DNA from 2 places in the Sporosarcina sp. CAU 1771 genome. Region 2 is predicted to be linked to the other one. Evidence: a T-box and tRNA genes for the amino acid it is inferred to sense, from the RefSeq annotation. Region 2 holds a T-box; the other holds one or more tRNA genes.
What was found. The T-box of region 2 lies ahead of alaS (alanine--tRNA ligase). A T-box ahead of a tRNA ligase gene usually reads a tRNA of that ligase, here a tRNA-Ala.
Positions count from the first base shown of each region.

Region 1: it encodes a tRNA-Ala, which carries the amino acid that the T-box ahead of alaS (alanine--tRNA ligase) is inferred to sense. The anticodon was not compared.

Region 1 is NZ_JBTLRN010000002.1:114,112-130,150, forward strand. Features, by position in the region: gene ACXYMX_RS03125 (MaoC/PaaZ C-terminal domain-containing protein) at 117-542, shown strand; gene ACXYMX_RS03130 (beta-propeller domain-containing protein) at 725-2,893, shown strand; gene ACXYMX_RS03135 (sensor domain-containing protein) at 2,976-4,631, opposite strand; gene ACXYMX_RS03140 (hypothetical protein) at 4,848-5,543, opposite strand; gene ACXYMX_RS03145 (hypothetical protein) at 5,540-6,310, opposite strand; gene ACXYMX_RS03150 (ATP-binding cassette domain-containing protein) at 6,297-7,190, opposite strand; gene ACXYMX_RS03155 (GntR family transcriptional regulator) at 7,187-7,570, opposite strand; gene ACXYMX_RS03160 (ABC transporter ATP-binding protein) at 8,449-10,191, shown strand; gene ACXYMX_RS03165 (ABC transporter ATP-binding protein) at 10,172-12,001, shown strand; gene ACXYMX_RS03170 (YusW family protein) at 12,047-12,505, opposite strand; gene ACXYMX_RS03175 (DUF2804 domain-containing protein) at 12,606-13,679, opposite strand; tRNA gene ACXYMX_RS03180 (tRNA-Ala) at 13,694-13,766, shown strand; gene ACXYMX_RS03185 (amidase domain-containing protein) at 14,013-14,501, shown strand; gene ACXYMX_RS03190 (DegV family protein) at 14,933-15,781, opposite strand.
Region 2 is NZ_JBTLRN010000014.1:23,782-39,820, reverse strand. Features, by position in the region: gene ACXYMX_RS10645 (DUF1292 domain-containing protein) at 103-393, opposite strand; gene ruvX (Holliday junction resolvase RuvX) at 404-823, opposite strand; gene ACXYMX_RS10635 (IreB family regulatory phosphoprotein) at 820-1,092, opposite strand; gene alaS (alanine--tRNA ligase) at 1,214-3,847, opposite strand; T-box leader at 3,895-4,099, opposite strand; gene recD2 (SF1B family DNA helicase RecD2) at 4,140-6,566, opposite strand; gene ACXYMX_RS10620 (tetratricopeptide repeat protein) at 6,580-7,236, opposite strand; gene mnmA (tRNA 2-thiouridine(34) synthase MnmA) at 7,250-8,371, opposite strand; gene ACXYMX_RS10610 (cysteine desulfurase family protein) at 8,407-9,549, opposite strand; gene cymR (cysteine metabolism transcriptional regulator CymR) at 10,097-10,516, opposite strand; gene ACXYMX_RS10600 (ABC transporter ATP-binding protein) at 10,711-11,688, opposite strand; gene ACXYMX_RS10595 (ABC transporter ATP-binding protein) at 11,689-12,660, opposite strand; gene nikC (nickel transporter permease) at 12,729-13,655, opposite strand; gene ACXYMX_RS10585 (ABC transporter permease) at 13,667-14,689, opposite strand; gene ACXYMX_RS10580 (ABC transporter substrate-binding protein) at 14,698-16,039, opposite strand, start outside.

The DNA.
Region 1 (16,039 bases), on a different contig from region 2:
TTTAGCCAAGAGGTAGGATTAAATCAGAGGATCAATTTACGACTGTGAACAACCGATAAAATAGAATGAAAAAATGGCTCTAAATTAAGTTATTAATTGAAAGGACGTGCAAGCTGTTGAAATTTAATGAATTTAAAGTAGGTCAGACGTTTCAATCGGATTCAATGATTGTGACGAAAGAAGAGGTCTTAGATTTTGCACACAAGTACGACCCCCAACATATTCATATTGATGAAGAAAAGGCAAGCAAGGGAAGATTTGGAGGCTTAATCGCTTCTGGTATCCAAACAGTAGGAATTACTTGGAGAAAATGTGTTGATTTAGATCTTTTTGGAGAAGATCTGATTACAGGTGCTGGGATAAAAAATGTTTCTTTCGCTAGGCCTGTATATCCAGATGACGAATTGTATGTGAAAGTTGAAATCATTCAAATGGAACAAAGTACTGAAGAAGATGGGTTGATAACGGTTTTATTATCGACTTTTAATCAGCATAATAAAAAAGTGCTAGATATGGAAGCTAGGGTAATTATTCAAGTGTAAATATACTTGTGATCATCTCCACGCCAAAGAATTCTCAATTCAATAGATTGTTTAAATAGGGAAGTGTCCTATCATACGAGATGGTACGTTTCGTAGTTTATTACCTATTTTGATAATTAATGAAACTAAAACTCCTGTTAGCAGTCTAATTAGTTAACTGCACAAACAGGAGGGGAAATCACATGAATAGACGGAGTGTATGGCTAATTGGAGCTGGGGGATTAGTAGTTTTTGCGATGCTATTTGCATTTTCAATTGACAGAGTAACGATAACGGCATCCGAAAATGCATTGAAAGACCAGGGGTGGCGAGCAAGTTTTTCTACCCCCTTAAAAGAAGAAGCAGTAAGTCAAAAACGGTTGTATCTTGTTGATAAAGATGGAGAAAAACTATCAATTGATATGCAGTTGAGTAGTGACCGAAGAAGTGTGCAAGTAGATGGACTTGAACCAGGAACGTACACCCTACATGTGGAACGGGATGCGATAGACGGGGAACATTTTAAGACCTACACCACACAGAACGTTACGTTCACAATTCATGAAACAATCGAATCGGTTTCATCTGAGAAAGAATTAGTAGCGTACTTTGAACGTGCACAAAAAATGCAGGAAAATCAAGTTTACTTTGCAGGAGAAGAAATGGAAGTAATGGAAGATAGCGCGGCCTCTGGAGAAAGTAACAAATCCAGCGGTGGAGATCATTCGACAACAAACAACCAAGTTGAAGGGGTTGACGAGGCAGACAGTGTAAAGACAGACGGTAAATATGTGTATTCTGTACTTACGAATCGAAAAGTAGAGATTATTGACATTCAAGATGCTACAAATCCAGTAGTAGCTTCTGAAATTGCCTTTACAGAAGACTTTTACTCTACTCAACTCTTTCTTCATGAACAGATGCTTGTCGTTCTAGGTGAAAAATATTATATGGAAAATGAACTCCAACCGGCGTCAGATTCGATGTATAGAATGCCGATGAACGGGATGACGATGGTTCGAATTTATGATGTTTCCAACCCTGAAAATCCTACTCTTATTCGTGAAGTTGGTGCGGAAGGTAGCTTGAGCGGGGCAAGAAAAGTGGAGAACTATTTGTACTTCGTAACGAATGTCCGAAAATATGTTGATTTTACTCAAGATGTTGATGGGGAAATGGTACGACCTTTTATTTATGACTCTGAAAAAGAAGAAGAGCTATCGATTCTACCTTACCCAGACATCTCGATTTTACCAGGTGCACTCGATTCAACGTATGCCATCATCACTGCGATTGATTTGACATCGGATGCGAAGAAGGATGTTGCAACGAAAGGATATCTTGGTGGTAGTGAACAAATGTATATGTCTGAAAATAATTTGTATGTAACAGCTATGCTTTATGAAGCAAATCCAGAGGCTCAAAATAAAGATGCTGCAACAAGTCGAATGATGTGGTGGCCGATGAGCGGGAATACAGAAGTATTTAAATTCGCTATTAACGGCACAAACGTCACTTTCCACAATTCAGCTTTATTGAAGGGAAGCCTGCTTAATCAGTTTTCGATGGATGAATACAAAGGGAATTTCCGTGCGGTCACGACGGAAGGAAACATGTGGGATGAAAAAAATCCTTCTAAAAACCACCTATTTATATTGGATGAAAATATGAAGCAAACAGGTTCGGTAGAAGGACTTGCAAAAGGGGAGCGCATCTACTCGGCACGTTTTATGGGAGACAAAGCGTATATGGTAACGTTTCGTGAAACGGATCCATTATTCGTCATAGATGTTGCCAATCCTTCAGAACCAAAAGTTTTGGGCGAATTAAAAATACCTGGTTTCTCAAATTATTTACATCCGCTCGATGAAAATCATCTCATTGGATTTGGTTATGAAACGGTTGCTGAAAAAGATCCAAATGGCGGCGAACCAAGAATATTGACGCTCGGTATGAAGATTTCACTATTTGATGTATCCGACTTTGCGAATCCGAAAGAAAAGGATACAGAAATCATCGGTGGAAGAGGTACCTATTCGCCAATTCAATACGATCATAAAGCGTTATTTCAACATAAGGCGAAGAGTTTGTATGGATTTCCTGTAGTTATTTATGACGAAGGGACCCGAAAGGATTATATTGATTATCAAAGATCGGGAGCATTAATCTACGAAATAACTGCAAATGAAGGCATCCAATTGAAGGGGAATCTGCTAAACGAGAAAAAGGCGGGCCAACCTTATGAAGATTGGGAAAAGGAAATTCAGCGTATGTTGTATAGTGGAGATACATTGTATACAGTTTCAATGAAGGAATTAAAAGGATACTCACTAGAAACGTTCGATAAAATTAGTGAATTGCAATTTAATTAAGTAGGAGAAAAAGTATGAGGATCTAGTTAACACGAAATACAAAGGAGTCCTTTCAATTCGAAAGGACTCCTTTACGTATTCATTATTCAACAAAAGGAATAGCATCTGCTGTAACGGGTGCGCCAATGTAATAGCCTTGGACAGCATCGACATTCATAGCTTTAAGTGCGTTGAATTGTTCTTCAGTTTCTACACCTTCAGCGACAACATACATGCCCATCGACTTTCCGAAATGAATCATACCTTCAACAAGTTGCTGGGTTTTTGGATGAGTAAGCAATGATTTAATGAATATCTTGTCTATTTTAATTTTAGTAATCGGTAGAGACTGCATATATCGAAACGAAGCATAGCCAGTACCGAAATCATCAAGTGCAAATTTGATGCCGGAGTCATGTAATTCTTTCATTTGACGAAATATCGAGCTTTGTTCTTCAGCTTGAAATGCAAAGTTCTCCGTAATCTCTAGTTCTAAATGCGACGCCGGACAACCTGTTCGATTTAAAATTTCAAGAATCTCAGTTCGTAGATTTGGATTGGTGAACTCACGAACGGATGAGTTTACAGCAATGCTCACGGGTTGCTTTTTGGTGCTAAGTGTATTTGCAAGCTTTGCTGATTCTTCAAGCACAAAGGATCCGATGTTATGAATTAGCCCATTTTCTTCAGCAATTGGAATCAGTTCATCTGGAGTGACATGTCCAAGCTCATCATCTTCCCATCGAACAAGTGCCTCATAGAGTAGAATCTTTCCTGAGGATAAATCCATTTGTGGTTGGTAATAAACTTGTAAGTTTTCATTGTCCAATGCTGTTAGCAATTTACGGTCAATAATCGCTTTTCTATTGAGTTCTTTATGAGATTGTGCGGAGAGCGAAGCAATTTTTCCACCACCATTTTCAGCAACATCTTTCAAAGTACTCAAAGCTGCTTTCATTAAATGTGTATATGTTTCTTGGTCTTCTGGATGGCGAACAATTCCACCGCTTATCGATAATTTCAATGCGGTGTTCTCAATATAAATGGGGTGTTGCTCAAGAAAGTCTAAGAACCCTTGTATATACCAATCACCAAAAGCGGTTACAACAACGAAGTCATTTACACCGATGCGCGCAATAGGATCGTCTTTGAAAAAGCGTTTTAATCGATTTGAAAAAGACTGAATGAATTCTTTTTCAGAACCATGAGTTTGCAAGTCTTTCAGGGTATAGAAGTGATCAATTGAAATGTAAACAAATGAGAAGCTTTTATTGTTTTCGATAAAATCATTAACAGTGACCTCAAGTTTGTGGCGACTCATTAGACCGGTTTCATGATCGATAAATGCAATTTCTTGAAGTTGCTTGCGCAGTTGTACATCTTCGGTTATATCTAACTCGAGAAAGATAACAGAGGATAAGGTGCGTTCTGTATTCAAGGTAGGAATTGCAATCATTTTTACGAAGTAATGTTCACCTGAACGAGAAAGTTTTTCAACACTACCTGCCCACGTATTTCCGGATAGAATTGTTTTCCAAATGGTGTGTGCTTGGTTTTGACTCTCGTCCACGTTAGGAAACATCTGCCAGAATGTTTTCCCTAGAATACGTTTAGGAGTCCATTTACTTATTTTTAAAAATTCGTTATTGGTAAAGGTAATAACACCGTCGCTGTCCGTATGGGTAACCATATAAAATTCTCCGAGACTTTTCAAAATATCCGGTTGATCTAGATCGTTTTGACTATTATCTGAATTCATGGAGTCTTCCCCTTTCGGATGTTCTATACTTCTATTATAGAGTATATATGCTTATAGTCCATAACAAATCGTGTTATTTTCAGAATTAACTCAAAAATAATGATTCTTATGTAGGTAAAGAGATTGAAATATATTGAAGTTGGATCGTTAAAGGGGCTTTTGTAGGAAAAGTTTAGAAAAACGACCGATAACCCGTAGGCGAGTCGGTCGTTATTATTAATTATTCGTATATTGAATGTAAAGTAGGTCGGAGGCTTCAATTTCTAAATCTTTGGGAACTAGTAAATGGACCTTAATTGTAGAAGAACTCCCGTACCAAGAATTAGGATTGGCACGTTTATTTTTTTCGAATTGACTTAACAAAAATGAATCACGGTACGTAGAATAGTTGATGGTCGTTTCAGGTGGAGCGAGAAAAACGACTGTATCCAACTTCCATTCGGGTAAAGCATACAAGTACTGATCAGAAAAATCGAAACCGTTGTGTACAAGTGTTGGTTTGTAAATGGTTTCTTCAATAATTCCATCATTTACATCTTTTCGTTCAATAAGAATATCTGCATAGTTTAGGTAATCATCTATGGGCTGTAGCAATTTTAATTTGCCACTTACAGCGTGCTCTCTTTTTTCTATGATAGACAAAGTATCAACGGAATCGTAATCCTCTACATAACTACCTTCAATAATAGGCGAATCTTCGACAAATTCAAGCATTTGTGAAGCATACTTTTTTTCGTAAAGTTCGGCAGTGAACGTTGCGATTAGTAAAACAACTACATAGGCTGCCACAAGTAGATAGACGAATTTTCGATTCACTTGAAGTTTTACTTGGAATTTGGGACCTAATACATACCAACTGATTAGCGCTAAGAATAGGATCGCAAGTACGATAAACAAGGTTGTATTCATCATCTCGACCGCACCTCCCGATTCATTAATGCAACTGAAGAAATGGTGAAAAATAATGCGACTGTACAAACGACTTTTAATCCAAGAACTAGAAAATTACTTTCTGCACCGTAAAAGAAAATCAAGTTTTCGAATAATCCACTACTATCTGTTGAATGATTGCTTTGAGCTTGCAAACCTAAAAATGGTACTGTGAATAACCCTAGAAGAAGTAAGGGGATAATGATCTTGCTTTTTTGTACAAAAGAGCCGACGAGATAACCAAGACTTATGAAAAGAAGTACATACAGAATAGCTGTCCCAATTCGGTAGAGAAAATCCGTCGGTGAATTTAAGAGCCCGGGTGTTTCGATGTAAATAGCGGCTCCTTGAAAGAAAACAATAAATTTTAGTAGAGAACCTGAAAGCGCAGCTGTTATTCCTGCGAGTGTAGCAACGATTAGTAAAAATAGAGAACTAGATAGATGATGACTTAATCGATTGGATACAAGGGTAAATGCGTCATTCCGATAAGCGGTTGTCGTCACAAGAATACCCGTAATAAACGCCCAAATAAGTGTAAATAGCACGACATTATCATTTGTCGAAGTCATCCCGATAACAGTGACACTTTCTCCAAAAGATGAGTGATTCCCCATGGTTCCTATACCAAGTAAAATAGCTATCACTTGTACGATAAGGAGCGAAGTGAAAACTCCGGTGTAGCCATTAAATTTATAGTGCAATTGCTTTTTGACGACATCAAATAGTCGCGGTTCAGTCAAATACATCATCAATCCCTCCTTTAGAATTCGACGTGAGCGAAACATAAGCCTCATTAGCTGGTACGGCAAAGATTTTGATTCCATCGTCTTTCATTCGCAGTTTCTCGTCTTTAGTAAATGTATCTTCAACCGTTGCCTCGTAATAGGGTCCAGTTGATTGCCTTGCAAATACATTTTTTTCAGCAATGTAGTTTCGGATGGTATTTTCAGACCCGCTCAGTTTCACAAACATTTCTTGCAACTCCGTAATCGGGCCATGAAAACGGGCAACGCCGTTATTAACTAGTAGTATATTTTCTAATAGATCTTCAATTTCGTCTAGATGATGACTGGACAATAAAATGGTGCGCGGATGTGCAATGTAATCTTTTAAGAGTGCTCGGTAAAAATCTTTTCGTACGGCAGTATCCATTCCTGTCGTAGGTTCATCGAAAATGGTAAGGGGACACCTTGCCGCAATACCAATAATGGCATTGAATGTGTTCATCTGTCCTTTTGATAATTGATTATGAGGACCCTTTGGAAATAGCCGGAAGTAAGTTAACAACTTTTCAGCAAGCAATGCATCCCAATTCGGATAAAATCGTGCAGCCTCTTTAAAAATATCTTGAAGAGTCAATTTGTCTGAAAAGCTCATCGTATCATCAATAAATATCGAGTTCGCAGATACTTTTAAACTGTTAAAAGGCTGTTCTGAGAAGACATTGACAATGCCGGAGGTCTCCTTAATATGGCCTGCGATGATTTTCATTAATGTTGTTTTACCGACGCCATTTCGACCGATCATCCCGGTGATAATACCTTCTTCAATTGAAAAGTTCATATCGTTTAAAACAGAACGTCGCCCGTAAGACTTTGTAACGTTGTTGAACTCTACCACTTTCATTTGGAATCCTCCCTTTTTCTTAATTGTTCCGATTGAATCATTGCCAGAAGATGTTGGTTGTCGACGCCAAGCAGTTCAGCTTCGCTAAGAAGTTCTGCAATGAGACGCATGAAAGTTTCTTCTTTTCTCTTAATCAACAACTTTTCACGTCCGTCCGGAGCAACGAAAGTGCCCAGCCCACGTCGCTTATACACAATTTCACTATCAAGCAATAACGTCAGCCCCTTTCCAGCAGTTGCAGGATTGATATTAAACAATTCGGCAAGTTGATATTGGGAGTGGACTTTTTCATCAGGCTGAAGTGTACCATCAATAATTTCTTTCTCGATCCACTCCGCGATTTGTATGTAAATGGGTTTCGAACCGTCTATGTCGAGCATGCAAACACCTCCTATGAGTCAGTGCATTACTGTTGCAATGTACTATATGCCATTTTAGGATAAATTACAACTGTAAACTAGGAAAGTAATGCAAATTGGTGGGGTGCTCGCTGGATTTATTCTCGTGGCGTTGCTGTTTGCTCCCGTATTGACGGTGTTTATTCCCGTAACGATGCCAGTTGTTCCCGCAACGGCGGATTTATTCCCACAACGCGGAATTGCTGCACTTTATTCTCGTAACGGTGTTGTTTGTTCCCGTATCGCCAGAGTTTATTCCCGTAACGAGGCTAGTTGCTCCCGCAACGGCCGATTTATTCCCGCACCGCGAAATTGCTGTACTTTATTCCCGTAACGGTATTGTTTGCTCCCGTATCGCCAGAGTTTATTCCCGTAACGATGCGAGTTGCTCCCGCAACGGCCGATTTATTCCCGCACCGCGGAATTGCTGTCCTTTATTCTCGTAACGGTGTTGTTTGCTCCCGCATCGCCAGAGTTTATTCCCGTAACGTCGCTAGTTGTTCCCGCAACGGCCGATTTATTCTCGTAACGGTGTTGTTTGCTCCCGTATCGCCAGAGTTTATTCCCGTAACGTCGCCAGTTGTTCCCGCAACGGTCGATTTATTCCCGTAACGCGAAATTGCCGCACTTTATTTTCGTAACTTCATTGTTTGCTCCCGCATCGCCAGAGTTTATTCCCGTAACGATGCGAGTTGCTCCCGCAACGGCGGATTTATTCCCGCAACGCGTAAAATCACCAAAAAACTCAATTTATTAACTCATTATTTCAAAAGAACTAACTAAAACCTTCAAATTGTGGCATAATTAAGACATTGAATAAATAATTCGTGCATCGAAAGAGTTGTGGGGGATTCATTAACATGAAAACAATATTCTCGTTTACAAAACCATATAAATGGCCAATTGCCATCGCATTATTTCTTATGCTGATTGAACTCGGAGTGGAACTTGTACAGCCGCTTCTGATCGCGAAAATAATAGACGATGGAATTATCGCAGGGGACGAAAATGTTATATGGATATGGGGAAGCGTTATGATGGGGCTGGCAATTGTTGCGCTGCTTTCAGGTGTCACCAATTCGTATTTTGCGTCTCATGTGGCACAAAGTTTTTCTTTTGATATAAGAAAAGCTTTGTTTCAACAAGTACAAGCTTTTTCGATGGCAACGTTCCTTCGTTTTCCGACAGCTGGGTTAATCACAAGGTTAACGAGTGATGTCACCATCGTTCAAAACGTACTTTTCATGGGGCTTCGCATTATGATGCGTGCGCCACTCCTAGTTATTGGAAGTTTAATTATGGCATTTATCGTCAATGCCAAACTAGCCCTTTTATTATTAATCGGATCTCCATTTCTGTTGTTCTTCCTTTATTTCATGGCAAGAAAAGGGGTTCGATACTTTTCTAAAATTCAAGTCCGTCTCGATAAGGTCAACCGTGTGAGTCAAGAAAACTTACAAGCAGTTCGGCTGATAAAAGCGTATTTGCGTGGAACATATGAGGCGAGTCGATTTTCGAAGGTGGCGAATTTACTACGCCGCGATACTGTACAAGCTATGCGTTTAATGGAGCTTATTTTACCGATATTATTATTAGTTATGAACTTGAGTTTGATGGCAGTTCTATGGTTTGGGGCAATTGAAATTAAAGACAATGGAACCCAGGTTGGTGAACTTGTAGCAATCGTCAACTATGCGATGCGTATTACAGGCGCATTCTCGATGTTTTCGTTTCTAATCGTTGCCTTTTCACGTGCGAAAGCTTCATCTGAGCGAATGGAGGAAGTGCTTCTTGCGAATGAAGACCTTGAAATTCAAGATGTAGATGTAGAAAAGTCGAAGTTATTTGAAGGAGACTTACGTTTTGACCACGTATCTTTCCGTTATCCAGGCAATGATCAGCCAATTCTTGATGAGGTTTCATTTCATGTTTCCAAAGGAGAAAAGCTTGCGATAATGGGCGCAACAGGTTCCGGAAAGTCTACGTTGTTAAACTTAATCCCGCGAATTTTTGAAGCTACAGAAGGAGACGTTTTTGTTGGCGGAAAAGAAGTAAAGGAGTGGGGCTTAAGAGAATTACGAGAAACAATTGGATTTGTCCCTCAGCAATCGGTGCTTTTTACAGGTTCTATTTTGGAGAATCTGGCGTGGGGCGATACGGATGCGCATGTTGACGAACTCGAGGAAGCCGCAAGAAAAGCACAAATTCACGAGTCTATCGATGCATTCCCTAAAAAATACGAAACCCGTGTCGGACAAAAAGGCGTCAATTTATCTGGTGGCCAAAAACAGCGTCTATCGATTGCAAGAGCTCTTGTTCGAAAACCTTCAATTCTCATTTTTGATGACAGTACGAGTGCGCTCGATGTGAAAACGGAAACGGCTCTTTGGAAAGCACTCGAAAATGAAAAGTCGACGATGCTTATCGTAACGCAAAAGATTTCGACGGCAAGGGGAGCAGACCGAATTCTACTTATGGATGAAGGAAAAATTGTAGGATACGGAACGCATGCGGAACTGATTGAGCAATCTGAATTGTACCAACGAATAGCTAAATCTCAGTCGGAAGGAGAGGTGGGTGGAGATGTTGCGAGCGATTCATAAACCATTTGGGTACGAACCGATCCTTTCGAAAGAGGATATTAAAGGAACTAGTAAGAAAAAAGTTGAACGTGCAAGAGATTGGAAGTCTGTTTTATACCGCGTTTGGCAATTTGTCGATGAGCAACGTGCTCTGCTTGTACTCGTTCTATCGCTTGTATTTGCTAGCTCAGTATTAACTTTATTAGCCCCAATTATGGTTGGGCGGATTTTAGATAATCATATTATAACTGGAGATTTTGGTGGTTTAGGCACTCAAATTGCAGTGTTAATCGCAGTATACATAGGTTTGTCCGTCACCATGTATTTACAAAACTATTGGATGGTTGGCATTGCGCAGCAAACTGTTTTTCGTCTTCGCACAAGTTTGTTTTCTCATCTTCAACAATTGCCCGTCACTTTTTTTGATAAACGACAGCATGGTGAACTGATGAGCCGAATGACGAATGACATTGAAAACGTCAGCCAAACATTGAATACGTCCTTCATTCAAGTGTTTTCTAGTATATTAACGCTAACGGGAACCTTAGTAGTTATGTTGTATTTAAGCCCTTTATTAACAGTATTAACGATGATTATCATTCCAGTTATGTTTATTGCGATGCGGTGGATCACACGTCGAACGAGCAAATTATTCAAAGAGCAACAGAAAGCCGTTGGTGAATTGAACGGAATGATTGAAGAAACTATATCTGGTCAACGAATTGTCAAAGCGTTTTCTCAAGAAGACCGTGTCATGGACGAGTTTGCCGAGAAAAACGAACGTCTTAGACATGTTGGATTCTGGGCGTTAACGTATTCAGGTTTTATTCCCAAGGTGATGAATGGGTTGAATAATGGTGCGTTTGCTGTAGTAGCAGGAGTTGGTGGATTACTCGCACTCCGTGGAGATGGAGTTGTAACGATTGGTACCATTGTTATTTTCTCTGAGTTAGCCAGGCAATTTACACGACCGCTGAATGATTTAGCCAATCAATTCAACACCGTTCTTTCCGCCATTGCAGGTGCCGAGCGGGTAATTGGAATTATGGATGAAGCGATTGAGAGGGACGAGGCTACGGAACATTCTAATAAGGTCTTGCAAGGGGATGTAGAGTTTCAACATGTATCATTCGGGTATGAAAGTGATTCAGAAGAACCGATAATTGATGATCTTTCCTTCCATGTAAAGTCAGGCGAAACAGCCGCATTCGTTGGAGCAACCGGTGCTGGAAAGACGACAATTATGCAATTGCTTGCTCGGTTTTACGAGGTGGATAAAGGGGTTATCAAGGTTGATGGCATACCTATTACAGAGTTGCCAAGGAAGACGCTCCGAAGTCAAACTGCATTTGTGCTCCAAGACTCCTTCTTATTCGAAGCGACTGTATTTGAAAATATTCGCTATGGAAAATTGGATGCAACGGATGAAGAGGTAATTGAAGCTGCTAAAAAGGCGAATGCACATGCGTTTATCAAACGGTTGGAGTTTGGATATGATACAGTGCTAACGGCAGATGGCGGTGAAATTTCACAAGGACAGAAACAACTTCTTTCCATCGCTAGGGCTCTCGTCGCAGATCCGGTATTGTTACTATTGGATGAGGCGACAAGTAGTATTGATACGGTCACGGAACTTGAGATTCAAGAGGCATTAGATCGTTTAATGGAAGGAAGAACGAGCTTTGTGATTGCCCATCGATTAAATACGGTTCGAAAAGCAGATACGGTTTATGTATTGGACAAGGGAAAACTAATTGAATCGGGTAGCCAAGACGAATTGATTGAACGAAAAGGTATGTATTATACGATGTTAAAGGAATCAAAAATATAAGAAAAGGGTACGTGGAATCAAATCCGCGTACCCTTTTCTTAGTGTTTACTTTACTTCATCAATTTCTAGCACCGTTCCATCATCAAAATGAACTTTAAGTTCGAATTCTGTATACGTATCTGCACCGAGATAAAGTACGATGTTGTCCATAGCTTCTTCTTTTGACGTGTCTTTTGTAATCCTTATGGTCTTAAATAGTTCGTCAAGTTCAGTCATGGCCTTTTCATCTTTGAAGTCTTTACCTTCAAATTTGTTTTCGTATTCGGCTTTCACTTTGCTGCTTTGCATATCATAATCAGCATCGACCATTTCTTTTCCGTCGACTGTAATTTCAAGGTCAAACTTATCGAAACCATAGCCATCACCGAGTTCGCTGGAACCTCCAACGAGACTGTTTTCGTGTTTAATTGACGGTTCATCTTTATCTTGGGTAATTTTATTCCCGCACCCGCTAATCATTAAAATACTAGCCAATGCGAACAATCCAATTATCTTTAGCTTCATTTTATATTCCACTCCTTAGGCATTAAAAGTCTTGCTACCCTTATTTTTGCCTATATTCCAGGAAGTTAAACACTGCTTTAGGAAGAGGATTAAAAAATAATTACCATTTAGCTATATGTTCTTCTGAACAGCCGAGCATCTGGCGGATTTGAAGTGTTTCACCGTGACCCAGTTTAATTTTGCCGTCAAAATAACCGACAAGCTGATGGACTTCCGTGCTGACGACTTTAACATTTGTTGACGCAATACGCTCGTAAAACGGTGTGAATGTTAAGTCGACGCGATCGGAAAACTTGGATTGGATTTTCCATGTGTCCATAAAGCTGTTTGGATCATATATGAAGAGGACATCCTCATGAATCTTAGTCATGGCGCCGTCAATAAATACAGCATTTTCGGTCATGCCCGTCCCGTCCGTCCACTTTCCACCAAAGTTAAGACCAATTCGACGCCCGCCGAGACGTTGTGAAGCCATCGCCCAGTTCCATTTTGAATCCCTTGGCCAAATTCCACGTCCATAGTCGAGTACGGAAAAACTATAATCTGGATTGTAATCGTACCGTTTGTCTCCAATTTTCACGAAACCTGAGGTGGGAAGTGTGTGATGCTTCGCGGTAAATTGATAAATATTCCTGCTTTTTGGGATGACGACGTTGAGTGATTCATCTTCGGCAGGGTGTGTAATGTGAAGATCAGCATGCAACACTTCGTTATCAAAATCTGGAATTGTAACGGTTAAATGCGTTTCTCCTTGCAAATAGATCATTTGGACAGTTAAATGATCGTTTGTAAATTTTACGGTTTCAAGCACTTCCTCTGGCATCTTCACATTGCGACCAAGGGGGATCGTGACTTGTTTTTCGTAAAATCTTTGAGTTTCATAATCAAGCATATAAACAAAACAAACCGCTGCATAATCAATATGGCTGATTGTGACAGAGAACATAAGGTTTTCACCATAAATACACCAATAATTCCACTTTTTCTTCCGCATGAAGTTTTTACTCAAATTGCTTGTTATTATAGGTTGTCGAGCAAAGCCGATTGCTTCTGGATTTAGAAGACCTTTGTTGTCGCACAGTTCAACGGGTTCAGTAATTTCTCTCTCGAAGTGTTGGATATGGTCGTCCCCCTGCCTATTGTTATTTCCTAATCTTACTGCTATACTTCTTATTGTATCAAATTTACGGGGGCTTAGCTCAGTTGGGAGAGCGCTTCGCTGGCAGTGAAGAGGTCGTCGGTTCGATCCCGATAGTCTCCATATTAGAGTGAAATACGTCCAATCCTTTTGAATTCAGGGATTGGGCGTTTTTTTTGTTGTCTACAAAGATGAGGTGGGAATTTCTTAATTAGTGGAAGAATTGCGGATGCAGTGATTATAACCTGCAAAACTTCAACTTATAAACTATTGAAAAATAAACTTCAGCGAATGAAGGGCAACGGGACTTTACGCTTCGAGCTCATGCTGATGCTTGTTACATCATACAATGCTCAAAGGAGGCATTGTATGATGTATGACAGGGCGGCAGCTGTTGCGTATGCAAATAAATGGTGGAATGATTACAATCCGGCGTATCCGAAATTCGATGTGGACTGTACAAATTATGTATCTCAATGTTTGCGTGCGGGCGGAGCTCCGATGTGGGGGTATCCGAACCGTGAAAAAGGGTGGTGGATTCAAAGCGGGACTTGGAGTCTGAGTTGGGCAACTTCCCATTCGCTTAGATGGTATTTAGGTACATCGACAAAAGGAATGACCGCAACCCGGGTTGATTCGGCAGAGTTGTTGGAGCCTGGCGATATAATTAGCTATGATTTTCAAAACGATGGGCGATATGATCATACAGCGATTGTGACCTCGAAAGTCGGAAATGTTCCTTTTGTTAATGCGCATACGTATAACGTTCAACACCGAGATTGGACGTACAAAGATTCGTACGCGAGCACTCCAGATGCACGATATGTTTTCTTTAAAATTAACGATCAGTTCTCATGAGTAAAAGCCAGCCCAATTAGGATTTTCTTTTTTCAAAGAAAAGTGAAATTTTTTAGACTACGAGCAATGTCTAGTCTCCAGCGCCTAGCTCACTGTGGAAAAGATAAAATCCCCAAAAGTCAAAGGGCGACTTATGGGGATTTTCCTATTTCCTTCGCGAGCTACCAAGGCGCTTGCGCTTTTCGGGCTGTCTAGTCTCCAGCGCCTAGCTCACTGTGGAAAAGATAAAATCCCCAAAAGTCAAAGGGCGACTTATGGAGATTTTCCTATTTCCTTCGCGAGCTACCAGGGCGCTTGCGCTTTTCGGGCTGTCTAGTCTCCAGCCCCTAGCTCACTGTGGAAAAGATAAAATCCCCAAAAGTCAAAGGGCGACTTCCGGGGATTTTCGTATTTCCTTCGCGAGCTATCTAGGCGCTTGCGCTTTTCTTAATTTATTCATAAAACCATACAACAGCAAGCGTTCCTTCTCCTGCGTGGACGGCTAGTACCGTGCTAATATCCCCAATAACGATATCCATGCCAGGTAGTTGCTCATTTATTAAGCTTTCAACAAGTTTTGCCTGTTCCATTACATTCCCTTGCATAATGTGGAGTTTACGGTTGCCTTTGTGATACCCTTCGGCAACTTTATTAACCAAGTACTGAAGTGCCTTTTTTTCAGAACGCACCTTATCGGTTGGTGTCAGTTCTCCCTCTGGAGAAATTTCAACAATTGGTTTTACTTTTAAAAGGCTCCCAAGGTAAAACTGTGCTGCACTCATACGGCCACCTTTGTATAATTGTTCAAGTTGGCCCATCAGTATGTAGTTGTGCATCGTGCCCGCCATTTTTTCAAGTGCTTCTTTAATTTCAGAAACAGTAGCACCAATTTCATGCATTGCCATTCCTCGTTCGATGAGTCCGGTAACGCCGTAAGACAATGAAAGAGAATCGATAATCGTGACAGGGAATCCCGAAAGTTCAGCCCCGCCTTTTGAAGAATCAAGTGTACCGCTCATTTTACTCGATACATGTACGGCAATTGCTTCTTCATAATCTTCAGCCAATTTTTCATATAACGTAGCAAAGTCGCCGGCGGAAGGTTGTGAGGATTTAGGGAACTCTTTTGTTGTTTTAATCTTTTCATACAATTCTTCAGCAGTAAGATCCACACCATCAATGTATTGCTTTTCACCAAAGTGTATATTCAATGGTGCTGAATAGAAGTCAGGATGTTCTTGAAGCTCTTTTGAAATATAAGCCGTACTATCTACAATCCATGCAATCGGTTTTTTCGTCAATTTGGGCTCATTCCTTTGATTGATTTAATATTCTACTAATACTATAGCATGAAAAGTACTTTTTAGGTAAATAGAAGGCCATTAGGGAATGAGTAATTCTTATGGTGGATAACGTATAACCGCTAACTAATTAGATAGCATTTCAAGACTAGTTTGGATTCGCTTCGATTTAGGTAATGAATGGGGTTTATCCAAAGTGAGATCATTTAAAGGGCTATTTACATAGGGTGGCCTTCAGTAGGTTTAAGGATTATTCAT
Region 2 (16,039 bases):
TGCTTTAATCATTATTGAAACCTTTATTACACCAATGCAATAGCGGTTAGACAATGAAAAAGACGAAATGGTTGTGCACCATTTCGTCCGTGTGCGTATTTTTTACTCTTCGTCTTCTTCTGCTAGGAATGTGTTTAACATTTCTTCGATCATTTCCCACTCTTCATCGTCTTCAATCGGCATTAGTTCGCCGTCTTGATTGTCTTCTGAAGGCATAAATGCTGATGCATGAATTTCAATTTCTTCATCGTCATCTTCTTTTTCATCGCCTAAAATATGATAAAGAACGTATGACTTGCCATACTCCTCTGATTCAAATGTAAAAATCACTTCACATACGTGCTCTGCGCCATTCTCATCTACGATTGTCATTGTTTCTTGTCCGTGGTCCATTCTATTCACCTCATCTATTTTTTAAATCAAGATACCCTTGAAGGATCATGATTGCCGCCATTTTATCAATTACGGCCTTTCTTTTCTTTCGACTTACATCTGCCTGAATCAATGTTTTCTCAGCAGCCATTGTCGTAAGTCTTTCATCCCAAAGTGTCACAGGGAGATTGAATTTCTCTTTAAGAAGTTCAGCATATTCCTCGGAAGCAATACCCCTTGGTCCTATAGTATTATTCATGTTTTTCGGATAACCGACAACAAATCCGCTCACTTCATACTCAGAGACTAGTTCGTTAATTCTTGTCATCCCAAAATTCTCGATCGATTCATCAATCTTAATCGTTTCGATACCTTGAGCAGTCCACCCAAGTGCATCACTGATTGCTACTCCGACCGTTTTAGAACCAACGTCCAAACCCATTATTCTCAACCAATTTTACCTCCGTTTTCACGGACATAAAACTTCACAAGCTCTTCAAGGATTTCATCCCTCTCCAGCTTACGGATTAGATTACGAGCATCTTCATGACGAGGAATGTATGCAGGGTCACCAGAGAGAAGATAACCAACAATTTGATTGATTGGATTGTAGCCTTTCTCGTCTAGTGCTTTGTGCACATGAAGCATAACCTGCTTCACTTCTTGTTCCATCGATTCTTCTGGAAAATTGAACTTCATCGTCTTGTCGTGTGAATCCATTAGCGATACCCCGCTTTCTTATTTCCCGGCCCACATTACCGAAAATATAACAATTTTATTATACCCGATAAGTGATATCGTATCAAATAAGCCATCCCTTAAATTTAGTGATGTGATGGGCTTAAACAGATTTTACATAATCATACACTGATTGCAGGGCATCATCAAGTTTTGCAACATTTTTCGCACCTGCCATAGCCATATCAGGTCGACCTCCGCCTTTTCCATCGCATTGCACCGCTACATGATTGACGATCTTACCTGCATGATAGTTCCCTGTTTTCAAATCTTCTGTAACTCCTGAAATGAGAAGTACTTTTCCATTTGAAGCAGCACCTAAAACAATAACACCTTTAGACACTTTTTGCTTCATTTCATCCATCATTTGACGAAGAGCATTATTGTCTTTTACATCGACACGTGCTGAAATAACCGTAACGTCTTCAATTTGCTGTGCCGTAGCAAGTAAGTCAGTCAATTGACTATTGCCAAGCTTTGAAGAAAGTGACTCATTTTCGCGTTGCAATTCTTTCATATCGGATAACACAGAACCTATTTTCGCAACCAGTTCTTTTGTATTCGACTTAACGAGTGCTGCTGCTTGCTCGAGGACTAATTCTTCCTCTTTAAAGTAACGATAAGCTCCTTTACCTGTTAACGCTTCTATACGACGTGTACCTGCGCCTATTCCAGTTTCTGAAACAAGTTTAAACAAACCGATATTTGACGTCGATTCGACATGACATCCGCCGCACAGTTCGATTGAATAGTCATTAATCGACACAACTCGAACAACATCGCCATATTTCTCACCAAACAAAGCCATGGCTCCCATTTCCTTTGCTTCTGCAATCGGTTTTTCATCAATTACAACTGAGATATCATCCCAAATTCGTTCGTTCACAAGTTGTTCAATCTTTTCCAATTCTTCTTTTGTTACTTGTCCAAAATGTGAAAAGTCAAAACGTAAACGGTCGGGGCCAACGTAGGATCCTGCCTGGTTCACATGTTCCCCAAGCACTTCTTTCAATGCTTTGTGAAGAAGATGTGTCGCCGTATGGTTTTTAACTGTTAATGTTCTATCGCCGGAGTCGACTTCTGCAATTACAGTACCTGATTTAGTTAGTTCCCCAGAACGAACAACAGCAGTGTGTAAATTTTGTCCATTTGGCGCTTTTTGAACGTGTTTGACATCTGCTAGGAATGCATCGTTTGAAATCGTTCCTTTGTCAGCTACTTGTCCACCACTTTCAGCGTAAAACGGTGTCTTATCAAGGATGAACTGAACTTCATCACCTTCCGAAGCACTTTCTACTTCATGACCGTCTTGCAATAACGTAACGATTGTTGCTTCACCCTGAAGGTTTTCATACCCGATAAATTCACTTGAAACATGAATTTCACCGAGTACACCTGATTGAACATGCATTGAGTCAACATCTTGACGAGCAGCGCGTGCACGTTTTCGTTGGCTTTCCATTTCTTCATTGAAACCTTGGCGATCCACTGTAAAACCAGCTTCTTCTGCAAATTCTTCTGTTAACTCAAACGGGAAGCCATATGTGTCATAAAGACGAAATGCTTCTTCACCCGAAACGACGGATGATTTCTGAGATTTTGCTTTTTCAAAGACACTTGATAGCAATGTCATACCATCTGAAAGTGTTTCGTGGAAACGCTCCTCTTCATTTTTGATTACTTTCATGATAAATTCATGTTTAGCAGACACTTCAGGATAAAAGTCTTCCATAATCTTTCCTGTTATTGGGACTAGATTGTACATAAATGGACGGTTAATCCCTAATTTCATCGCAAATCGTATGGCTCTACGAAGCAATCTTCTTAATACATACCCGCGACCTTCATTTGATGGAAGCGCTCCATCACCTATAGAGAATGCAACTGTACGTATATGATCTGCGATGACTTTAAATGCCATATCTTTGTCTGGGTTCTTGCCATATTTCTCGCCTGATACCGTTTCAATTTCACCAATAATCGGCATGAATAAGTCGGTATCGTAATTTGTTGGTACATCTTGAATAACAGACGCCATTCGCTCAAGACCCATTCCTGTATCAATGTTCTTTTTCGGAAGTGGTGTATACGTATGGTCTGGATTGTGATTAAATTCCGAGAATACAAGGTTCCAAATCTCTAAGTAGCGCTCATTTTCTCCACCAGGATAAAGTTCTGGATCTGAAAAATCATCCCCATATTCAGGTCCTCTATCATAGAAGATTTCTGAGTTCGGACCACTTGGACCTTCCCCGATATCCCAGAAGTTTCCTTCAAGTCGAATGATACGTTCTTCAGGAAGTTGAATTTTATCTCTCCATATTGCATAAGCTTCCTCGTCTTCTGGATGAACAGTTACCGATAAAAGCACCGGATTGAAGGCAATCCACTTTTCATTTGTAAGAAAGTCCCATGCCCGTATAATAGCTTCTTCTTTGAAGTAATCTCCGATTGAAAAGTTCCCTAACATTTCAAAGAACGTGTGGTGACGTGCTGTCTTACCAACGTTTTCGATGTCGTTTGTACGAATTGACTTTTGCGCATTCACAATACGTGGGTTTTCAGGCACAACACGACCGTCGAAATACTTTTTAAGTGTGGCTACTCCACTGTTAATCCAAAGTAGAGAAGCGTCATCGATTGGTACAAGTGGTGCAGACGGTTCGATGCTGTGGCCATTTTCTTTAAAATACTGTAAAAATAACGAACGAATTTCAGATGATGATAATTTTTTCATGTGATTTCCTCCTCTAATAAAAAACAAAAAATCCCCGCCCCATGTATACAAGGGGCGAAGATTTACTTTCGCGGTACCACCCTAATTACCAAACAAAAAATAGTTGGTATCTCTGGTTGCCTTAACGCGGCGGACGGCAGTGTTAACTGCACTCGGGAGTAGCTTTCAGCATGCATTCACGGAAACCCTTTCAGCCTAGGGGCTTCTTTCTGTACGTGTCAATATACTTACTTTCTCCGTCAACGTTTTACATTAATGATTACAAGGATTATAAGAAAATTTAGCGTTGCTGTCAATCAGAAGCTTCAAAAAATGTATAAGGTGTAATTCCATCCATTCCAATTAAGGGATCAATCGTTATAAAATTCTCTGCTGTAAGTTCATAAACAGCTGGAGTAGTTTGATTTTTCTTAGGAACACTTGTCTCCACATCTTTTTCAGCAGCAGGTTCAGAATCCGCTTCAATCTCGATAACCTCGCCATTCAAACGCTCTTTCAATGTCGTCTGTCTCGCTAATTCATCTGATCGTGAAATACCTGCTTTAAATTCCCCTGGTTCGCCGCATAAAATTAGAAAGTTCTTTGCGCGTGTAATACCTGTATACAAAAGATTTCTCTTCAACATTTTACGGTGGCCACGAACGATTGGCATGATCACAATGGGAAATTCACTGCCTTGCGATTTATGGATGGAACAGCAATAAGAAAGCGTAATTTGATTTAAGTCGCTACGTTCATAGGTTACCTCGATACCGTCATAAGAGACAACTAGTTGCTCTTTTTTATCAACGGTTTCTTTCGCTTTAAAAATCGCAATAACTTCCCCCATATCGCCATTAAACACATTACTTTCAGGTTGATTTACCAATTGAAGTACTTTATCACCAATTCGGTAAACTGTATCACCAAACGTAACTTCTTTTCGATTCGGACCTGGTGGATTAACCAATGCTTGAATCATAGTATTAAGACCATCGATTCCAGCTGGACCTCTGTACATTGGGGCCAGCACTTGTATTTCTTTAATGTGATGGCCTTTTGAAATTGCGTTTTTCACAACTTGCTCTACAACTTCAAGAATTTGGTTGCTTCCGGCCTTAACAAAGGAACGATCTGATGTTTTTGTAAATAATTCATCGGACCATTCAGAACGCTTAATCATATGAGCCATATCAATAATAGTAGATCCTGCACTCTGTCTATATATTTTCGTTAATTCAATAACGGGTATTTTCCCAGAGTCGAGCATATCCTTCAAAACTTGACCGGGTCCAACAGATGGTAGCTGATCTTGGTCACCTACAAATAATATTTGAATATCATTAGGCAGAGCTTTCAACAGTTGATGGCCTAACCACGTATCCACCATGGACATTTCATCGATGATAACGAGTCGCCCTTCGATTTCACGTTCGGTCTCCTCATCTTTTTCCTGTCCAGTAAAGCCAAGCAGCCTATGAATGGTCATTGCAGGCAATCCAGTTGATTCTGACATTCGTTTGGCGGCACGCCCGGTTGGTGCAGCTAATATAATCGGAAACTTTTCTTGTTTCTTGGCGTATTCCGCAGGATCCAACGGGAAGCCATGTAATTCAGCAAACACTTCAACAAACCCTCTAATAACAGTAGTTTTCCCAGTACCGGGTCCACCGGTAAGAATCATAGCAGGTGAATGAAGCGCCGTTTCAATTGCTGATACTTGCGTTTCAGCGTAATTTACTTCCAAACGTTCTTCTACTTCGCCTATTGCTTTCCGAATTTCAGAAACAGGAAACTGGTCATCCAGTTCATTTTCCAAAATACGGCTGATTTTTGCAGCAAACCCTAATTCAGAAAAATAAAGCGATGGCATGTAAAGTCGTTGCCCTTCTGCCGACAGCTTGCTTTCTTCTACCAATTGAATAATTGCCTCCGAAATACTATTGAACGGAATTTCTACCGATTGACTCGTTTCTAAAAGACGTTTAGCCTCTGGGAGTAGAAACTCACCTTCTAAATAGACATGTCCTTCCGATTGCACTGCTTGATTCATCGAGTGGAGAATTGCAGCCTTGATTCTAGATGGATGATCCCCTGTAATTCCTAAGTGCTTTCCTAATTCGTCCGCACGTTGAAATCCAACGCCTTCGATTTCCTCAATGAGTCGATAGGGGTTTTTAGTTAAAATAGATAAGGCTTCCTCTTTGTATGCTTGATAAATACGCATAGCAATTTGCGGGCCAAAACCCCATTCATTCAACTGGATAATTGTTCGCTCTAATCCCATATTTTGTTCAAGTACAGAGACCAGCGTTTCTTTACGTTCATCAGAAAGCCTCGGAACAGTGTCCAAAACAGATGGATCATCTAATATTTTCTGGATTGCTTCGTTTCCAAGTGTTTTTACAATCGTTTGGGCTGTTTTCATCCCAATTCCAGGAAATAAATCTCCGGATAAATAATGAATAAGTCCCGTTTCTGTGGCGGGCATTTCTTTCGCAAACGTATGTACATCAAACTGCGCACCATATGTCGGATGTTTGACTAGACGACCTGTAAATTTATAGTCATCGTCAGGGGAAAGTTGTGGAAAATTCCCCTTCACGATAATCTCCTTATCATCATACCCACTATTCGTTTCCCGAATTTTTAACTTAGCGATTGTAAAAAGATTGTCGGGATTATGGAAGATCGTCACAACAGGTCTGCCAAGCAGAAATATCTCTTCTAATTCTTCCATAGTCAACTCCCCCTTATTCGCTTTGTAAAATCATATCGTGAATATATCTCGCTTGCTCATAATCAGGCTCTAAAGTAAAAGCTTGTTTTAAATGCATTAACGCTACATCTTTTTTGTCCGTAGATACAGCATACAGGAAACCTAAATTGTAATGGGCATCCGCATTCGTTTCATCTTTTTCTATAATAAAGCGAAATTCGTTTTCAGCTTCCGTAAATAGTTCAAGATTCGCTAGACTAATTCCGAAAGACAACCTGATTTCTAAGTCCTCTGGTGAGAGTTCTGCTGCCCGCTGAAAATAAGGCAATGCCAACTTCGCCTTATCCATACGCTCTAAGCTTTTTGCAAGCATAAAATGCGCATCCGCCTGGTCTACCCCTTTACGAATCGCTTGCTCGTATAACTTAGCCGCTTCTTTATAGCGTTCATTATTAAAATAAAGGTTGGCTAGTCCGTAATAGGCAGTTCCTGCTTCAGGATCTAAAACGATGGCCTGTTGGAAAAATGGTTCTCCCTTTTCTGCGTCACCAAGCGAAGCAAAGACATTTCCTAGATTAATATAACCGACTGCATCATTTGGGACTTCCTCGATCGCTTTCATAAAGGCTTCAACAGCTTTTTCATATTCACCTTTTTGTAAAGCCGCAATTCCTACTTCATTATGTTTCATATCTTCATTCCCCTTACCCTACGTAATCAAGTTGCTTACCGTTTTTAATCACCGTATCAATCGTGCCTCCGCCTAGACATTCTGCGCCATCATAAAAGACGACCGCTTGGCCAGGAGTAATCGCACGGACAGGCTCTTCGAAATGAACGATTGCCGTATCCTCACCTGTTAATTCAACTGTGACTTCTGTGTCAGGTTGACGATAACGGAATTTCGCCGTACAAGTAAACGTTTTTTGCATTTTGCGAGCAGTTGAAAAGCTCACATCAATTGCCGTTAAACTATCGGAATAAAGAGCATCGTTATGAAAGTTTTGACCTACGAGAAGGACATTCTTTTTTAGGTCCTTTCCAATGACAAACCATGGATCTCCAGCTCCGCCAATTCCAAGACCATGCCGCTGCCCGATTGTATAATACATAAGACCGTCATGGTTCCCCATCGATTCTCCGTTCATTGTCTTCATTTCACCAGGTTGAGCAGGTAAATACTGCCCAAGAAAATCTTTAAAATTACGCTCACCAATAAAACAGATGCCTGTCGAATCTTTCTTTGTCGCGGTTGAAAGTCCTGCTTCTAAAGCCAATTCGCGAACGACATCTTTATCTAAATGACCAATCGGGAACATTACTTTTTGCAGCATGTCTTGCGTCAATTGATTGAGAAAATAGGTTTGGTCTTTATTTTCATCTTTTCCTCGATGCATTGCGACGCCGCCTTCAACAGGAACGACTTGTGCGTAATGTCCAGTTGCAAGATAATCCGCACCTAAACTCATGGCATGTTCCATAAACGCTTTAAATTTAATCTCTTTATTGCACATTACGTCAGGATTCGGCGTTCTTCCAGCTTTATATTCCTCTAGGAAATAAGTAAACACTTTATCCCAGTATTGTTTCTCGAAATTGACGGCATAATAAGGGATTCCGATATCATTACATACGTTAATCACGTCTTCATAATCTTCTGTAGCTGTACAAACACCGAACTCATCTGTGTCATCCCAATTTTTCATAAATATCCCAATCACGTCATACCCTTGTTCTTTTAACAAAAGTGCTGCTACTGACGAATCGACTCCGCCGGACATTCCAACGACGACGCGTGTTTCTGATGGTGCTTTTGTTTTATTCATAATTTTCATCCTCATTTTCGAACGATAAGTATCGCTTATTTCACAAGTCTATTGACAATTTCAGCCGTCTTCTGTGCAGCTTCTTTAATTTGATCTTGATTGAGTCCATATCCAAAACTAAATCGGACTGAATTCCGTAGTTGTGGTGCTCCATTACCGTACATTGCTAAAAGAACATGAGACGGTTCCAATGAGCCTGCAGTACACGCTGATCCACTCGAAACACATATCCCTGCCATATCTAAATTAACTAAAAAGGATTCAATGTCCGTTCCAGGGAAGCTGACGTTTATAATATGTGGCAGTTTCTCGGCATTCGTTACGTTAAATTGAAATTGAATCTCTTCTTTTTCAAAAACAGTTGATAGGATTTGTTCAAACTCTTTATATAGTAACGTATTTTCATTCATTGTACGTTCTGCGATGCTCACCGCCTCAGAAAATGCAACAAGTGCGGGAACGTTTTCGGTTCCAGCACGACGCTTTCTCTCTTGTTCACCGCCATGCGAAATGACGGCAGTTTCAATACCTTTACGCTGATATAAAAAGCCAACGCCTTTAGGTCCATTTAATTTATGAGATGAAACCGAAAGTAAATCTACCCCAAGTTTCTCTACATCCAACGGTATGATACCGTATGCTTGTACAGCGTCTGTATGAAAAATTGCTTGGTGGTCTTTTACGATTTCACCGATTTCTTGGATTGGTTGAATCGTACCTACCTCATTATTTCCAAGCATAATTGTTACAAGTATTGTCTGTTCAGTCATTGCTTCTTGAACTTGCTTCGCAGAAATTTGACCGTTTTCATTTACTTCCAAATAGGTGACATCAAATCCGTCTAATTCGAGTTGTTTACATGAATTAAGGATGGCATGATGTTCGATATTCGTTGTAATGATATGATTGCCCTTTTCTTTCATTGAAGCAGTTGTACCAAATACTGCAAGATTATCAGCCTCGGTACCTCCCGACGTGAAAATAATCTCCGTTGGTGAAGCATTAATGGACTCCGCCATCACTTTACGCGCAACGTCCAACCATTTGCGCGCTTCTCTTCCATAACTATGGATGCTAGAAGGATTTCCATAAAGGTCGCCTAAGAGAGCTGTATACTTTGAAATGACAGCTGGATGCACTGGTGTTGTCGCTGCATGATCTAAATAAATTGTTGTCATATTAAAACCCCTTTAAATGTAAGCTCTGTTAAATAATAATGTTGATAATACTTCGTACACAATAGTGCTGGAGTGAGCGCATCTAACACGTTGATTTCCGTTTCAGACCCGAAAAGCGGAAAGATAAAGTTCAATCTTTCCCTGACGCGTTCCGGAGGGCAGGCGGTGGACCAACCCGTTCGCAAAAGCCGTTCTTCGTTACGGCTTTCGCTCCCGTTGGTTGTTTCACCTGACCGGCTGTCCTCCCGGAGTCGCCGTCTTCCACTTCAATCAACTAGGAGTGTACAAATAGTATGATTGCTACACTCCTAGTACTGCAATAATCATGAAGTAAATCGACCCAGCGCAGAAGCGACAAGTGTGAGCCTCCCGTAGGAAGACCGACAGTGAACTTTCTGGCGGGCTTCCTACGGGAGGCCATCACCAATTAATGTTCATTATTTTAGCTATGCTAAAAAACGTTGACGAAGCGATATTTCCACACCTCCCACTCTACAAGAAGTGTACAAATAATTGATCAACTATCAACAGAGTTATTTAACAGAACCTAAATGTAAAACATATATCCTTCAGAATCGGAATCTGTTTCCGATTGAACTAAATCTTCAATTGTAGTTGTATCTAGTACTTCCCGAACTGCTTCAGCAATACGTTTCCACAGTTCCTTTTGAGGAATGTCGCCGTTTTCAAGTCCTTCAACAGGTTGGATTGGCCCTTCTAATATGCGAATGACATCGCCTGAAGTAATTTCAGATGGCGGCCTTGAAAGCATATAACCACCGTGTGCACCTCGCACACTTTTCACAATTCCATTATTCCGAAGTGGCGGAATTAATTGCTCTAAATAGGCTTCAGATAACGATTGTTCCAACGCTATTTGCCTAAGAGGAATCGGACCTTCACCGTACTTGCTCCCAAGTGCAACAACAACAGTTAGCCCATACCTTCCTCTTGTAGAAATTTTCATAATTCATACACCCGTCCTTTTCACCAATTGCTTCAAATTAGTATATCATAAATGCGAATGAAAACAGAAGACACCGCATTCAGCAGAAGCACATCTACGAATGACCATGGATAATTGGAATAGTAGCATCCAAAAAGAGCCTCTTCGACCATATTTCCTGGTCAAGAGGCTCTACAATTGCTCTGAAGAATCGTTTAGTCTTTCCTTAATTCAAGTTCAGCTGAACGATGACACCTTACTAAATGTTCACCCTCACTTTGTAGGAGCTCCTGCTTATTTCCACATGCTTCAACTACATACGGGCACCGTGATGCAAATCGACACCCTTTTGGAGGATCAATTGCTTTTGGCATTTCGCCTTCAAATAATGTGAGTGTAAAATCTGATTGTCCGATTGTAGGGAGTGAATTGAATAATAACTGAGTATAAGGATGCTCGGGATGATTAAAAATGGTATCTACATCTCCCATTTCCACAATTTCTCCTAAATACATGACAGCAACTCTTGTACACATATGCTTAATAACACTTAAATCATGTGAAATAAACAAATAAGTCAAGCCCTTCGATTTTTGAAGGTCTTTCAATAGATTTAAAATCTGCGCTTGAACAGACATATCGAGTGCCGATGTGGGTTCATCCAAAATAATAAACTTTGGGTCTAAGGCAATTGCACGAGCAATTCCAACCCTTTGACGTTGGCCACCACTTAACTGGTGAGGGTATCGTGAATAGAAATCTTCATTTAGACCCACTTCTACCAATAACTCTTTTGCCTTTTTCTCTTTTTCAAGCTTCGACATGGATGTGTGTGTTTCGAGTGGTTCCTCGATAATCGTCCCTATTTTCATCCGTGGGTTAACAGACCAATAGGGATCTTGAAACACCATTTGAATGTCCTTCCGGCTTTTCATTTCTTCGGTTTTATTCAAGTCAAATAAGTTTTTCCCAGTAAAATGAATCTCGCCTTCTGTCGGAGAGTAGGAACGTAAAATCGTCCGAGATAAAGTACTCTTTCCGCATCCTGATTCCCCTATAAGTCCAAAACACTCTCCATCTTTAATCGTAAAAGAAACATCATCTACTGCTTGAACATATTTCTTTTTCCCAAAAACACCGGTTTTTACTGGAAAGTACTTTTTCAACTGTTTAATTTCAAGTAAATCAGTCATTTAAAGCACCTCCTCATTTGGGAAGTAACAGGCGACTTGATGATTATTTCCCGCGTCTGTTAGTTTTGGCATTCCCTTTGTAGTACATTCTGGTTGTGCATTTGGACAACGATTTGAAAAAACACAACCCGGAAGATTACGATCTATCATTCCTTCAATTACGGGTAGTTTTTCCCTCGTTTCATGAATTCTAGGAATGGCTTCCATTAGCATTTTAGTATAGGGGTGTCTCGGACTTTTGAAGACATCTTTTGTGTGTCCTGCTTCTACAATATGCCCCCCATACATAATTGCGATTCGATCTGCAATATGAGAAACAACGCTTAAATTATGAGTGATAAACAAAATTGAAGTACCTTGCGTTTCCTTCAATTGGTTGAGTAGAAAAAGGATTTGCATTTGGATCGTTACATCTAAAGCAGTTGTTGGCTCATCAGCAATTAACAACTTCGGATTACATGCCATGGCCATTGCAATCATTACACGTTGCCTTTGTCCCCCACTTAACTCGTGGGGGTATCGCTTCAATACGCCTTTTGCATCCGGCAAACCAACGAATGTCAACACATCTATTGCTTTTTCTGTAGCAGCATCTTTTGTCATTGTTAAATGCTTACCAATCATGCGAATCATTGGTTCCCCAATTGGAAAAACTGGATTTAAAGAAGTCATAGGGTCTTGGAAAATCATTGTCATTGATTTCCCTCGAATTTTCCCCATCTTCTTTTCTGATAACTGTAGTAAATCTTCACCTTCAAATGCTATGGAGCCGTTCGTGATTTTCGCCTTTTTCGTTGGAAACAATTGCATAATAGCAGACGCAGTCATAGATTTACCTGAACCCGTTTCACCTACAAGCGCAACTGTCTCAGATCGATTGATGGATAAATGCTCCAACTCCAAAACCGTTTCCGTGCCATAACGGGTTTCAATCTCTACTTTGACGTCTTTCATATCTAGTATCGTATCCACAGTTTACTCCCCCCTTACTTTCAAATGCGCATAATACTAGGTTTCCCTCGTCACTTTTATTTTGTAAATTACGATTCACGCGTTTTTGGATCTAGGTAATCTCTAAGTCCATCACCTAAGAAATTAAATGCCATGACTGTAATAAAAATAAATAATCCTGGGAAAGTAACATACCACCAATTCGTCAAGAAAAAGTTTCGTCCGATATTAACAAGTAACCCCCACTCAGGCTGTGGTGCTTGTGCGCCCAAGCCTAAAAAACTAAGGGAAGCTGCGGTAAGAATGATCGAACCGAAATCCATAGATACTTGAACAATAACTGGCGCTAAACTGTTTGGCAAAATATGGCGGAATATGATTTTCCACGATGGGACACCTAAAGCTTTTGCTGCTTCTACAAATCCACGTTCACGCAACGAAACAACTTGCCCGCGAATCAGCCTTGTATACCACGGCCACCATGAGATTGAAATGGCTATCATCATATTTGTCAGGGACGGGCCTAGTAATGCAGCAATTGCAATTGAAAGTAGTAAAGGTGGAAAGCTTAGAAATACATCTGAAACTCGCATAATTACTTCATCTATCCATTTTCCAAAATATCCAGCTATTAAACCGAGCGGAATACCGATAGCAATTGCCAAGCCTATCGCAATTAGTCCAATTTGAAATGAGATTCTCGTTCCATATATAACTCGACTAAACAAGTCTCTTCCAAGTTCATCTGTGCCAAAAAAATGGGCCATACTAGGTGGTAGAAATTTCTTTTCTAAGTGCGTTTCCGCAATCACATCATTCGGATACGGTACAATAACCGGTGCGAATATTGCTAGAATTCCTAATACCACAATTGTCAAAAACCCAAAATAAGCAAGCTTATTTGTCTTAAAAAAGTATTGAACTTCAGTTAGAAATACGTTCCCCTTTAACATGTTCTTACGATACACTCGCTCAGTAGGCGGAGGAGGAGAAACATTTCGATTTAAATTGGTCATTTTTCATCCTCCTATTCCGCATTTACTTTTATTCTAGGATCAAGAACAGCTAAGAATAAATCTACAAATAAATTCATCATTAGATACGCCGCAGTTACAAATATTGTCACGCCCATAATTACTGGGAAATCTGAAGACAAAATAGCCTTTGACGTATACAATCCTAGGCCTGGCCATGAAAAAACAGACTCTATTAAAAATGTCGTTGTTAATGCATAAGCAAATGTTAACCCCATAGATGTGAGAGTTGGACCCATAGCGTTTTTCAATGCATATTTAAAGATTTGTATGTTTCTAGAAAATCCAAATGCTTTCGTTACTCTCATATACTCTTCACCTATCACTTCAAGCATTGAAGATCGAGTCATTCGAGTCACTACGCCTAATGGAAAAGCAGCCATCGTTAACATCGGAAGAATTGAATGGCTTAGTGCATCTTTGAAAAATATCCAGTTTCCCTGAATAATTGAATCTACCAAATGGGATCCTGTTATCCGCTCAATTGGATAAAGTAAAGAAACATCTGTAGAAACGCGCTCTGCTAATGGGAACCACCCTAGAGTTTTAAAGAAGATTAACTGCAAAATCATCGCTAGCCAAAACGCTGGTACAGATACACCAGCTATACTAATCCCCCTAGCTAAGTGATCTATCCATGTTTCTTTCTTAACGGCGGTTAAAACGCCTAATGGAATACCTACGATTAAAGCAATCAACATTCCTCCAAAGATAATTTCTAAACTCGAAGGAAGGAATATTAGAAGCTCTGATAATACTTTCTGATGGGAAGAAATCGACACTCCCCAATCCCCAGTAATTAAGCCTTTCATATAGGAGAGATATTGAAGTGGGATCGATTGATCTAACCCCAATTCAATTTTCGCTGCCGCAATTTGTTCAGCGGTGGCTCGGGGGCCAATCCACCGAGCCGCGGGTTCTGATGGCACTACACGCGCAATTATAAATGTAATCAGTGAGACACCGAATAAAACAAAAATACTTAGAAAGAGTCTTCGAAAAATAAATCGAATCATATGATTACCTACTTTTTGAATGTATTATGGAAAAACACGACATTCGGATATGCTGGATTATCTTCATAACCGCCAAAGCTCTTACTTACTACGCGCATGTATTTCTTATCAAATAAGGAAATACCCGGGACGTCTTCGACTAAAATGCTCTGTGCTTGTTTATAAAGATCGATTGCTTTTTCACGGTCAAGTCCAGCAATTTTTTGTGCTTCGTCGACTAGCTTGTCATATTCCCCGTTTGAATAATATGCAAGGTTAAATACGACTTCATCTTCTGAACCGTATAAGTTTTGCATAAACGAATATGGATCTGCATAGTCTGGCCACCAGTACATAAAGAATAAATCTTGACGTGCATTTGGATCTGTCGATTTCGATAAATCCCACTGCGCATCCCAAAGCATACCTTTTAATTCTAAATCAAAGCCGATCTTCGCAAGTTCAATTTTCATTAATTCTGCAATTTGCCTTTCATCTTCATCAGCTGAAAGGTAAGTCAGTGATAAGTCGCCTCCACTTACACCTGCTTCTTCTAATAATTCTTTTGCCTTCTCTAAATCATACGTATATTGAGGTAGCGTATTATCATGACCCCAAAGTCCTTTTGGAATCGTACCGAACGACTGTGTCACGGTATTTCCTAGTACACCTTCAATAATACTGTCGTAAGGAATCGCATAGGCAAGCGCCTGACGAACTTTTGGATTTGAAAATGGTTCTTTTTCAGTATTTAAAAGCATAATCAGTTGTTGGAAACTTTCTGTCTCAACGACAGATACTTCATCGTTGCCACTCAATGATTTTATTAACTCATTTGGCATTTGCTGTACAAAGTCTAAATCACCATTTTGAACCATTTGCAAACGTGTATTTGCTTCAGGTATTGCTTTAAATACTACCTTTTGGTAATTCTCTTCTTTCCAACCGCCCCAATACTCGTTAAATGAATCTAGGATTAATTGACTTCCACGCTCCCATTTCTCTGGTAAATAAGCGCCTGTCCCAGCAGAGTTCCCTTCATTGAACCACTCTTCTCCACCATTTTCCTCAGCATATTTCGCATCAAAAATAAAAGAAGCATAACCTGATGCTACAATCGTGTCCAATGGAGCTGGGTAACTTAATTTAAACTCGAGCGTATATGCATCTGTTGCTGTAATTTGTTCAACAGAATCCCAAATGAATGCTGCACCCTTGCCTCTCTCGATTGTTCGTTCAAAAGATTCTTTTGCAGATTCTGCTGTCATTTCATTGCCTGTATGGAACTTAACTCCTTCTTTTAATTTAAATGTCCAAGTAAGTCCATCTTCAGAAACCTCATATGTCTCCGCTAGAATCGGATCAAAGGAT